2 regions of the Gracilibacillus phocaeensis genome follow, and region 1 is predicted to be linked to the other one. Evidence: riboswitches for the same ligand, from Rfam matches in the RefSeq annotation. Region 1 holds a riboswitch; the other holds the start of a gene.

Region 1 (5,142 bases):
GCAAGGGGTGCTCACTGGCAAGTATAAAAAAGGGCAAGATATCCCTGCTGACAGTCGAGCAGCTCAAGACAATTTAGATTTATCCAAATTACTAACAGCTAAGAATCTGGACCGCGTCGAGGCGTTAAATAATGAAGCGGCCAATGAAGGGATCTCCTTGTCCCAGCTTGCCCTTGCCTGGATCCTGCGCCAATCCAATGTGTCTAGCGCATTAATTGGGGCGAGTAAGCCCGAACAAATCGAAGAAAATGTTCAAGCTTCCGGTGCCAAATTGTCACCAGAAACCATGGCCAAGGTGGAAGGGATTTTGAGTAATCCTTATCACTAATTCCATTCCAATGTGGTAAATCAATAAATGAGTCCGATGGTTTATCATCTCCACACAATGTTAGCTGAACCAATCGGGTCGTTACCTAGTTATAAGCATCCCACTTAAAATCATTATGCTTTTCCTGGTGGGACGCTTATAGCCTGTTACACTACGTTAAACAAAATCGATTTCTTGAAGCGGAAGTCGAACATAATATGGTAAGAAAATACATGAGTCTGTTTTTCTTGTAGTGGATCAAGATGAAATGAGGATAGAGATACCCATTTTTATTTTCGATTATTAAGTGCGGAAGGAATATTAATGATCCTTACACCTTTCGCCAACAATCCCTGAATAGCAGCCATTGTTAGGTTTATTTAGACCTTTTTCTACCATAATACCCACACTAGCTAGCTTCTTCATGATATATTCTTGTTCTTCCGCAAAAGTTTTTTTCCGCATCATGCAACACCTCTTCCACCAACATTCCCTTTTTATGTTACTATATCATCCTATTTTAACAAGAGGTAGATGATTTAAAATGGACATATTAAATACTTTATACATTTATAAGCAAGTCTTCTTTCACATTATCTCCTGATAATACCTCGTTTGATCCATTCGTGTAAATGGATCAAGAGCACTTATCCAATAAATGAGAAATTATTTAATTCAACTTATATATCCTATGATAAATAAACTTAAATACCTAATATTAGACCGAGTATTATTTTACATGATTCTTTTTAAAAGCCTCCTTTCTTAAACCAACCTTCTCACTAGTCATTATGTATGAAATTAACATAAATCCGACAAAACCTATTGACATTAAGGGTTAATGTGTATAAGATATAGAATAACAATTATTACACTAATTTTCTTATCAAGAGAGGTGGAGGGGCAGGCCCAGCGAAACCTCGGCAACAGGTTAACCATATACACTGTGCCAATTCCTGCGGGACAGCATATATTTTAGTAATGGAACCCGAGAGATAAGAAGGAATGATAACAAGATTATCTACCTTCTTAATCGATCATGATTGAGAAGGTTTTTATTATATGAGGAGGAGTTTACATGATTACGTTTGATAACTTTCACGACAGTGATTTCCATCATGAAACTTACGACGATAATGATCCGACTAAAGGTGCTCAAAGTCTTTTAGAATGGGCGTACCAGACATATGATGATTCGCTTGTTTATGCCTGCAGCTTCGGTGCCGAAAGCATGGTTTTGATTGATCTTATTGCCCAAACGAAGCCTGATGCTAAACTCGCTTTTCTAGATACAGGACTGCATTTTCAAGAAACCTATGATTTGATTGAGGAAGTCAAACAGCGTTACCCATCGCTTCAGATCACCTTTAAAAAGCCAGAGTTAACGGTGGATGAGCAACGAGAGAAGCACGGAGCGGCCTTATGGTCCCGAAACCCTGATCAATGCTGTTATATCCGCAAAGTGAAGCCATTAGAAGAAGTACTAAGTGGTGCCACTGCTTGGATATCCGGTCTAAGAAGAGAGCAATCGCCTACAAGGGCGAACACGAATTACATCAACAAGGATGAACGGTTTCAATCCGTAAAAGTATGTCCTTTGATTCATTGGACTTGGGATGATGTTTGGGGATATATTGAAGAACATCAGCTACCCTATAATGCCTTGCATGATCAAAATTATCCGAGTATCGGTTGTATCCCTTGTACCTCACCAGTAACTGGCGAAGGTGATGAACGTTCAGGAAGATGGAGTAATTCTCAAAAGACGGAATGCGGCTTACACATCGCTCCATCGTCTTAATTTTTTTCGGCATACCCCAGTAAATCGATCGTATTAATAAAAATGAGGTGACGACATTGACTTTACAAGTGGCAAATTCCCCATTTGATCAAAAGCAAACAGAAATCTTAAACCAGCTCTTACCAAGCTTAACTGAATCTCAAAAAACTTGGCTTTCTGGTTACTTAGCAGCTTCTCAAGGCAGCGAACCTGCACCGGCTGCCGCTTCCACACCGGAGGCGACACAGGAAGAAGTCATTGCCACACGAACCGCTACTATTCTTTACGGTTCTGAAACTGGCAATAGCCAGACACTAGCTGAACAGCTATCCGACAAATTGAAAGGGATGCAGCGTGAGGTACATGTTTCAAGTATGGATGACTTTAAGGCTAAGAAACTCAAAGAAGTAGAAGATTTATTTATTATCACCGCCACACATGGAGAGGGAGATCCACCCGATAATGCGATTGAATTCCATGAATTTCTTCACAGTCGCAAAGCACCGAAATTACAAGGCGCTAAGTTCTCTGTCCTGTCATTGGGCGATGAATCATATGAACATTTTTGTCAGACAGGGCTAGATTTCGATAAGCGCTTAGAAGAATTAGGCGCGGAACGCATTCATCCCCGAGTGGATTGCGATGTCGATTTTGAGGAATTGGCAGAGGAATGGATCACTGGTCTATTAGGTGTATTAGAGGAACAAACGGAGAAAAGTGTAAAAACGAATGCAGCCGTCCCTACCCCTGCAGAGCAGCCGATTTTTTCTAAAAGCAACCCTTACAGCGCAGAGGTGCTTGATAACATCGTGTTAAGTGGCAACACATCCAAGAAGGAGACTCGTCATATCGAAGTTTCCTTAGAGGGATCCAATCTTCAATTTGAACCAGGAGACTGCTTGGCCATTTTTCCGAAAAACGAACCACTGCTAGTCAAGCAAGTGATCGAGACTTTAGAATGGAATCCGGAACAAACAATTCCGATCAATAAGCAAGGAGAAATCCGCTCGATCCAAGAGGCATTATCATCGATCTTTGAGATTTCCAGACTGACAAAAGGACTGTTAGAAAAAGCAGCAAACCATTTTGACAACGAAGCATTACAGCAGCTTATTACTGACAAAGCAAAAGTGAAAGCCTATCTCGACGGACGTGACTTACTCGATCTCATCATCGATTATCCGCCGAACGCACTGGATCCAGCCAATATTATGCATATATTGCGCAAAATACCTGCCCGGCAATACTCGATTGCCAGCAGCTATAAGGCGAATCCTGACGAAGTCCATTTAACCATTACTACCGTAAGATACCAGACATGGGGGCGCGAACGTAATGGGGTTTGCTCCGGGGAAATCGCAGACCGTATTGAGCCCGGTGATCAATTAAGTATTTATGTTCATAAAAATCCGAACTTCAAGTTCCCATTTGATGAACAAACACCAGTGATTATGATCGGACCTGGAACAGGAGTTGCTCCATTTAGAGGCTATATTGAGGAACGAGAAGAACTGGAACTCAAAGGAAAGACCTGGCTGTTCTTCGGTGATCAGCACTTCCGCTCCGATTTCCTTTACCAGGTGGATTGGCAAAAATGGTTGAAACAAGGCTATCTAACCAATATGGATGTTGCCTTTTCTCGTGATCAAGCAGAGAAGATATATGTCCAACAGCGCATGCAGGAAAAGGCCAAAGAATTGTATACATGGCTGGAAGAAGGTGCCCATATTTTCGTCTGTGGTGATGAAAAATACATGGCTAAAGATGTCCATCAAACACTAGAAACGATTGTCGCTCAAGAGGGAAATAAAACAGAAGAAGAAGCAAAGGCTTATGTTAACCAGCTAAAAAAAGAGAAAAGATATCAGCGCGATGTTTACTAAGGGGGAAATATATCATGGCAGATCAGCCCAAACTCGATCCAACGGAGAAACTGAAAGAAAACAGCAATTATTTACGCGGGACGATTAAAGAAGGGTTATCCGACCCAATCACCGCCTCTATCTCCGAGGATGATACAAAACTATTAAAATTTCATGGCAGCTACCAGCAGGATGATCGCGATATTCGAGATGAGCGACGCAAACAGAAATTGGAGCCTGCCTATCAGTTTATGCTCCGCATTGCCATCCCAGGCGGTGTTTCTACTGCGAAACAGTGGCTGGCAGTCGATGAGTTGTCTCGAAAATACGGCGACAACACGATCAAGCTAACCACTCGTCAGGCTTACCAGCTTCATGGTGTACTAAAATGGGACTTGAAAGACACGATCCAAACGATTAATGAAGAAGCCATGACCACGATCGCAGCCTGTGGTGATGTGAACCGTAATGTGATGTGCAATCCTAACCCTTACCAATCCGATATTCATCAGGAAGTACAGGATTGGGCACAGCAAATCAGTGATCACCTTTCCCCAAAAACAAGTGCCTACCATGAGCTTTGGTTAGATGGTGAGAAGGTGATTGATTCCAAAGAAGACACCGAACCGATTTACGGTAAAACCTATTTACCACGAAAATTCAAGATCGGTATCGCTGTTCCACCATCGAATGATGTCGATATCTTTTCCCAGGATATCGGATTGATTGCAATCGTAGAAGACGAGGAATTACAAGGCTTTAATGTCGTAGTCGGTGGCGGAATGGGATCGACACATGGCGATACTAACACCTATCCGCAGTTAGGTAGAATAGCAGGATATATGTCAAAAGAACATATTGTTGACACCGTTGAAAAAATCGTCACGATTCAGCGTGATTATGGAAATCGGTCGAATCGGAAAAATGCACGCTTTAAATATACCATTGATCGCCACGGCTTAGACTGGTTCAAAGAAGAGCTCGCCAGCCGACTTGGATACTCTTTAGATGAGGTAAAGCCTTATCACTTTGATCATAATGGCGATCGCTACGGCTGGACAAAAGGAAACCGAAGATGGCACTTTACCCTATTTGTTCAAAATGGCCGTGTACGAGATACGGAGGACTATCAACTAATGACGGCCTTGCGTGAGGTTGCCCAGATCCATACCGGTGATTTCCGTTTGACGCCT
Region 2 (5,142 bases), 130 kb from region 1:
CATTATTACACTCCTCATTTGTTTTTTTGATTCAAGTTTCACACAACTAGTTGCACTCACTTATCTGCCACTTTTTCACATTGTTTCATTGTCTAAAAACTCCAGCTAATTGATAGAATGATAAACCATGCAATCATAGATAGCAGAATATACAATCCATCATCATTTGGAAATAAATAAGGCAACACCATTGCAACGATTAATATCATACAATGGTTTCTCTTAGCAACGAATAACAACCTCCCCATTTCAAGGATTAGAACGATCGATATGGCTATCATAAAACGTATTAAAATGCTCTAAGCTTGTGTCAAAATGTATATGCAGTTCATCTAACACTTGATCCCATTCTTCTCTCGAATAGGTATCGGAAGTAAGTGCTATTTTTTGCAATCTGCTTTCCATATAGATCAGGTGGCTCAACAACACCCATAAATAGTTTTTGGTAGTTTCGTCATACTCCTCACTAGTAGCCAGATCCAGCATCCATTTTCTCGTTTCCACCACTTCTTGTTGGATAGAAAGAAGGGTATCCTTGTTAAACACAACCGACTCCTCACTGGTTAATAAATCTTGAAAATAAACATCCCCTAAACCTTGTTGAACTCTAATAACCGTTAAATCATTTGTTTTCATTTCACTGCGATTCCCTTTTAGGTGGTCTAATGATTGTTCGTATTGATCCGTTATCACGGGTTCAGGTGTGAACTCATATTGTTGATTGATACTAAGAAATGACAATGGATAGTAGTATGATAGTAATAAAAACAAACACAGCAGGGTGATAATCGGAATAAGTATCCACCACCAGTATTTTTTTCTAAAAAGACGCATGATGTGTCCTCCCTCACTAGAGCAACCTGATTCTCCAATGAAACGGCCGCACCTTAATCAACTTGATCTATTGCGGACGGCTCCGCAGTTTCTTTCTGAAAAGATAACCTACTAAAAGGCCAACACCAGCGACGATCCCATAAAGAACAAAGTAAACAAGGGCCGATTCATTCCAAATGGTATAACAAGACAATAAGTATAGAAGCGCTATGATAAGCAAATTCACCCAATCAAAACCATACTTGTAAGTGATGTAACAAACACCCAAAAAGACAGCAATGGAATTAAGTAGAAATAAATCAATGATAGCAAGTGCTAATCCATCCTCTACTTGCTCCATCATAAAGTAAGGGACAATGAGAAAAGTCAGCAGGTAAATCAATACAGGTAGCCAATATTTACGTAAGACATCCATATTCATGCTCCTTCCTAATGTTAACTAAGAATGATTTTATGAACGCCATTTAACCTCTTACGTTCACACCTGACTAATTATCTTGTCTATATATTCATTGTAATACGAGGAATACAGTAAAACAATGCACAAAATGAATGCCTTTTCTATTCATTACAATCGTTATTGCACCTAGAAGTTTACATAGAGAACGCTTGTTAATCATGGTATAATACTATTTTTTAATTAGGAGGTACCATACCTGAGACAAGTCAAATACTACATGTCCATTGCCCTATTTTTATTTATTTTAACTGGACGTACAAGTCAAACTTCTGAAACGTCTGAAGCAGACATAAAAACGCTGCTGAATTAATATCTCGAAGCTCTGGAGGAGAATGACACGGAAGTATTACTTCAATCTAGCAGAGATGTCAGATTTCCCAATAAAGAAGATCAAAAAGAGGTCTATCATACTATTAGTCAAGACATAACAGACACAAACATAGTAAACATACAGCAAGTAAATGATCAGGAATATGAAGCAACGGTAGAAATCGAAGAAGATGGAAAATCAATAGAGACAACATTCCCTATTCGCCGTGCATATAACGAATGGAACATCATTGCGGGACAAGATTATTAGGAAAAAGGCTCACCTTATACCAAAATCCCCCTTCTATATAAAAAAAAGGGGGACCAAGCATCTTACTTATTCCACTACCGTAATCCTATCTTTTGCCGCAAATCTAGGAGTTGGGGTTGGGGACTTGGCTGGATAGCCAACTTGAATCTGGCCTACGACTCTCTCGTTCTCTGTCAAACCAATCAATTCCGCCGTTTCTGCACAGGTCGCCAATTTACCCGTTTTCCAAAAAGTACTTAACCCTTCCTCCCATGCCAACAGACTGAAATTTTGAATCAGACAGCTGCTAGCAGCGTAGTCTTCTTCTCTTAATTTCGCATCGGTGTGCAGGGTGTTAATCACAAAAAAGAGGAACGGTACGCGGTTTATTTTGTCAAAGGCATTATCGCTGATCACTTGTAAATCTTCTTTGTTATCGGTGTTACTTTTGGCCATTGCCACTTCCCGGTTGATCTCCGCCAGGTTTCGTTTGGCTTCTCCTTGCACAAATACGAATCGCCACGGTTCGGTCAATTTATGATTGGGTACCCAAATCGCCGTTTCCAATAATTCTTCTACTAATGCTGCCGATACTTCCTTATCTTGATAAGCCGATATGGAGCGGCGTTCTCTGATGGTTTGTTTTAACGTCATAGCAACCACTCTCCCTTAATTGATAATCATTTTCAACTATTATTATCTTATGTTATTTCCTCTCTGCAAGTCAAGTATGGAACTAGAAAAAGCCTCACTCTATCTCCAAACACTTTGACCACTTCTTAATTTTTTTCAAAAAAAGGGTTGCGCTCTGTTAAAAAATGCTGTAACATACTTACAAATGTTACTGAAAATTAAATATCTTTCTTATCCAGAGAGGTGGAGGGACTGGCCCTTTGATACCTCAGCAACCGTCTATTACAGACAAGGTGCTACTTCCAGCAAGCAATGAATGCTTGAAAGATGAGATGCTATGGCAGAATCAAATCCCCGTCTTTTAAGCAGACGGGGATTTTTTTATATTTTTTGAAAAGAGGTGAAGCAAAATATGACAACCATTTTGGAAAAACTGAAAAATCAACTAGTAGTAGCGGATGGAGCAATGGGAACCTTACTGTATGCGCATGGAGGCAACCGCTGTTTTGAGTCATACAATACTACGCACCCTGAACAAATCTTAAGTGTACACCGATCCTATATCGAGGCCGGCGCAGAGCTTATTCAAACCAATACATATGGCGCTAACTATATTAAACTATCGCGTTATGGCTTGGAGAATGATGTGCATGAATTGAACACCAAGGCAGTACAGCTTGCCAAACAAGCGGCAGGGAATCAGGCAAATGTGGTTGGCACGATTGGTGGAATCAGAGGAGTACAGAAATTGGACACCTCCGAGTCGGATATTATTCGTGGTTTTAAAGAGCAGCTCTTTTCCCTTCTTTTAGAGGGTGTCGATGGCATACTGCTGGAAACCTATTACGACTTTGAGGAAATAAAACAGGTGTTACAGATTGCCAGAAAAGAAACCGATCTACCGATTATCGCCAATGTATCCATGCATGAGCCAGGAGTAATGGAAAATGGTATGGCTCTGTCAACGGCATTACAAACATTAGAAGATATCGGTGCCGATGTCGTCGGTGTGAATTGCCATTTGGGACCACACTTTATGATCAAGGCATTAGAATCGGTACCGCTTCTGGAGAAAGCCTATTTGGCTGCTTATCCGAACGCTAGTCTGCCATCCTATCAAAATGGCAAACTAGTTTACAATCAGTTTAGTAACTACTTTGAACAGTGCGCTAAAGATTTCCGTGACCAAGGAGTGCATTTGATCGGGGGCTGCTGTGGTACTACTCCTGAACATATTCGCGCCTTAAAGAATGGCGTCACTGGACTGAAACCGATAGAAAGCAAGGAGGTCATTCCGCTCCATTTCCCAGCTGAAAAGCAAACAGAATCTCCACCACCAGAAGAAACACTAGCAGGGAAAGCAGCTAAACAGACAACCGTGATTGTGGAGCTCGATGCACCAAAACATTTGGATACGGAAGATTTTATCAAAGGAGCATTTGCCTTAGAAAAAGCGGGAGTAGACGCAATTACACTGGCAGACAATTCTCTCGCCACACCACGCATCAGTAATGTAGCTATGGCAATCAAGATGAAGCAAGCAGGCTGCAAGGTTACACCGCTTATTCACTTGACTTGTCGAGATCGCAATCTGATTGGTTTACAATCTCACTTAATGGGTTTACACACACTCGGATTACATGAAATCCTAGCGATTACAGGCGATCCTACTCGCATTGGCGGGTTCCCTGGGGCTTCTTCGGTGTTTGATGTCACATCCTTTGAGCTGACCCGCTTAATCAAACAAAGCAATGAAGGATTATCCTTCTCCGGCAGTTCTTTAAAAACAAAAAGCCATTTCCAAGTGGCAGCTGCCTTTAATCCGAATGTTGCTAATCTGGATAAGGCCGTTAAACGAATGGAGCGAAAAATAAAGCATGGTGCCGATTATTTTCTTACCCAGCCCATCTTTAATCATGAACAAATCATCGCTCTCCACCGGGCAACCAAACATATTGACAAACCGATTTTTGTCGGGGTTATGCCACTTACCTCTCATCGCAATGCCGAATTTCTGCATTATGAGGTACCAGGGATGAAACTTTCTGATGAGGTAAGAGCTAGAATGCAGCAGCACGATAACCGCACCGACAGTCTGCAAGAAGGTGTTGAAATTGCCAAAGAATTGATCGACACCGTACTAAGCTATTTTCATGGCGTCTATATCATTACCCCGTTTATGCACTATCCATTAACCGTTGAGTTAACTAAGTATGTGCATAAGCAAGTCAATCAAAAACAAGAAGAGAGCATCCGTTAAAAAAACTAATCAAATAAAGGAGTTTTTTAAATGACAACTATCTTAAGTAATAACCTAGGCTACCCTCGTATTGGCGAAAAAAGAGAATGGAAAAGAGCAATCGAGGCATTTTGGCAAGGAAATCTCAACGAAGAAGAGCTAAAGTCAAAAACGAAACAATTACGCCTGCACAGCCTTAAAAAGCAACAGGAACAAGGGATTGATCTGATTCCAGTAGGAGATTTCTCCTTTTATGACCATATCTTGGATACAGCGATTGCCTTTAATCTGATCCCTAAGCGTTTTCAGCATCATGATCCAACCGAGTTATCTACTTATTTTGCGATTGCTCGCGGCGAGACCAATGCCGTGGCAGCAGAAATGACGAAATGGTTCAACACCAACTATCATTATATT

Evidence for each region. Region 1 has a riboswitch for S-adenosylmethionine ahead of E0E32_RS07425 (phosphoadenylyl-sulfate reductase). Riboswitches for the same ligand answer to the same signal wherever they lie in the genome.
Region 2: linked by a shared signal. The riboswitch ahead of E0E32_RS06815 (bifunctional homocysteine S-methyltransferase/methylenetetrahydrofolate reductase) and the one ahead of E0E32_RS07425 (phosphoadenylyl-sulfate reductase) in region 1 are both predicted to bind S-adenosylmethionine.

The regions. Positions count from the first base shown of each region.
Region 1 covers NZ_LR131143.1:619,294-624,435, forward strand. Annotated here, with positions in the region: gene E0E32_RS07420 (aldo/keto reductase family protein) at 1-328, shown strand, start outside; gene E0E32_RS22125 (hypothetical protein) at 629-775, opposite strand; SAM riboswitch class I at 1,188-1,309, shown strand; gene E0E32_RS07425 (phosphoadenylyl-sulfate reductase) at 1,386-2,108, shown strand; gene E0E32_RS07430 (assimilatory sulfite reductase (NADPH) flavoprotein subunit) at 2,165-3,970, shown strand; gene cysI (assimilatory sulfite reductase (NADPH) hemoprotein subunit) at 3,985-5,142, shown strand, end outside.
Region 2 covers NZ_LR131143.1:486,427-491,568, forward strand. Annotated here, with positions in the region: gene E0E32_RS06795 (DUF6440 family protein) at 1-3, opposite strand, end outside; gene E0E32_RS06800 (hypothetical protein) at 250-834, opposite strand; gene E0E32_RS06805 (hypothetical protein) at 902-1,249, opposite strand; gene E0E32_RS06810 (nitroreductase family protein) at 1,941-2,507, opposite strand; SAM riboswitch class I at 2,715-2,820, shown strand; gene E0E32_RS06815 (bifunctional homocysteine S-methyltransferase/methylenetetrahydrofolate reductase) at 2,899-4,746, shown strand; gene metE (5-methyltetrahydropteroyltriglutamate--homocysteine S-methyltransferase) at 4,777-5,142, shown strand, end outside.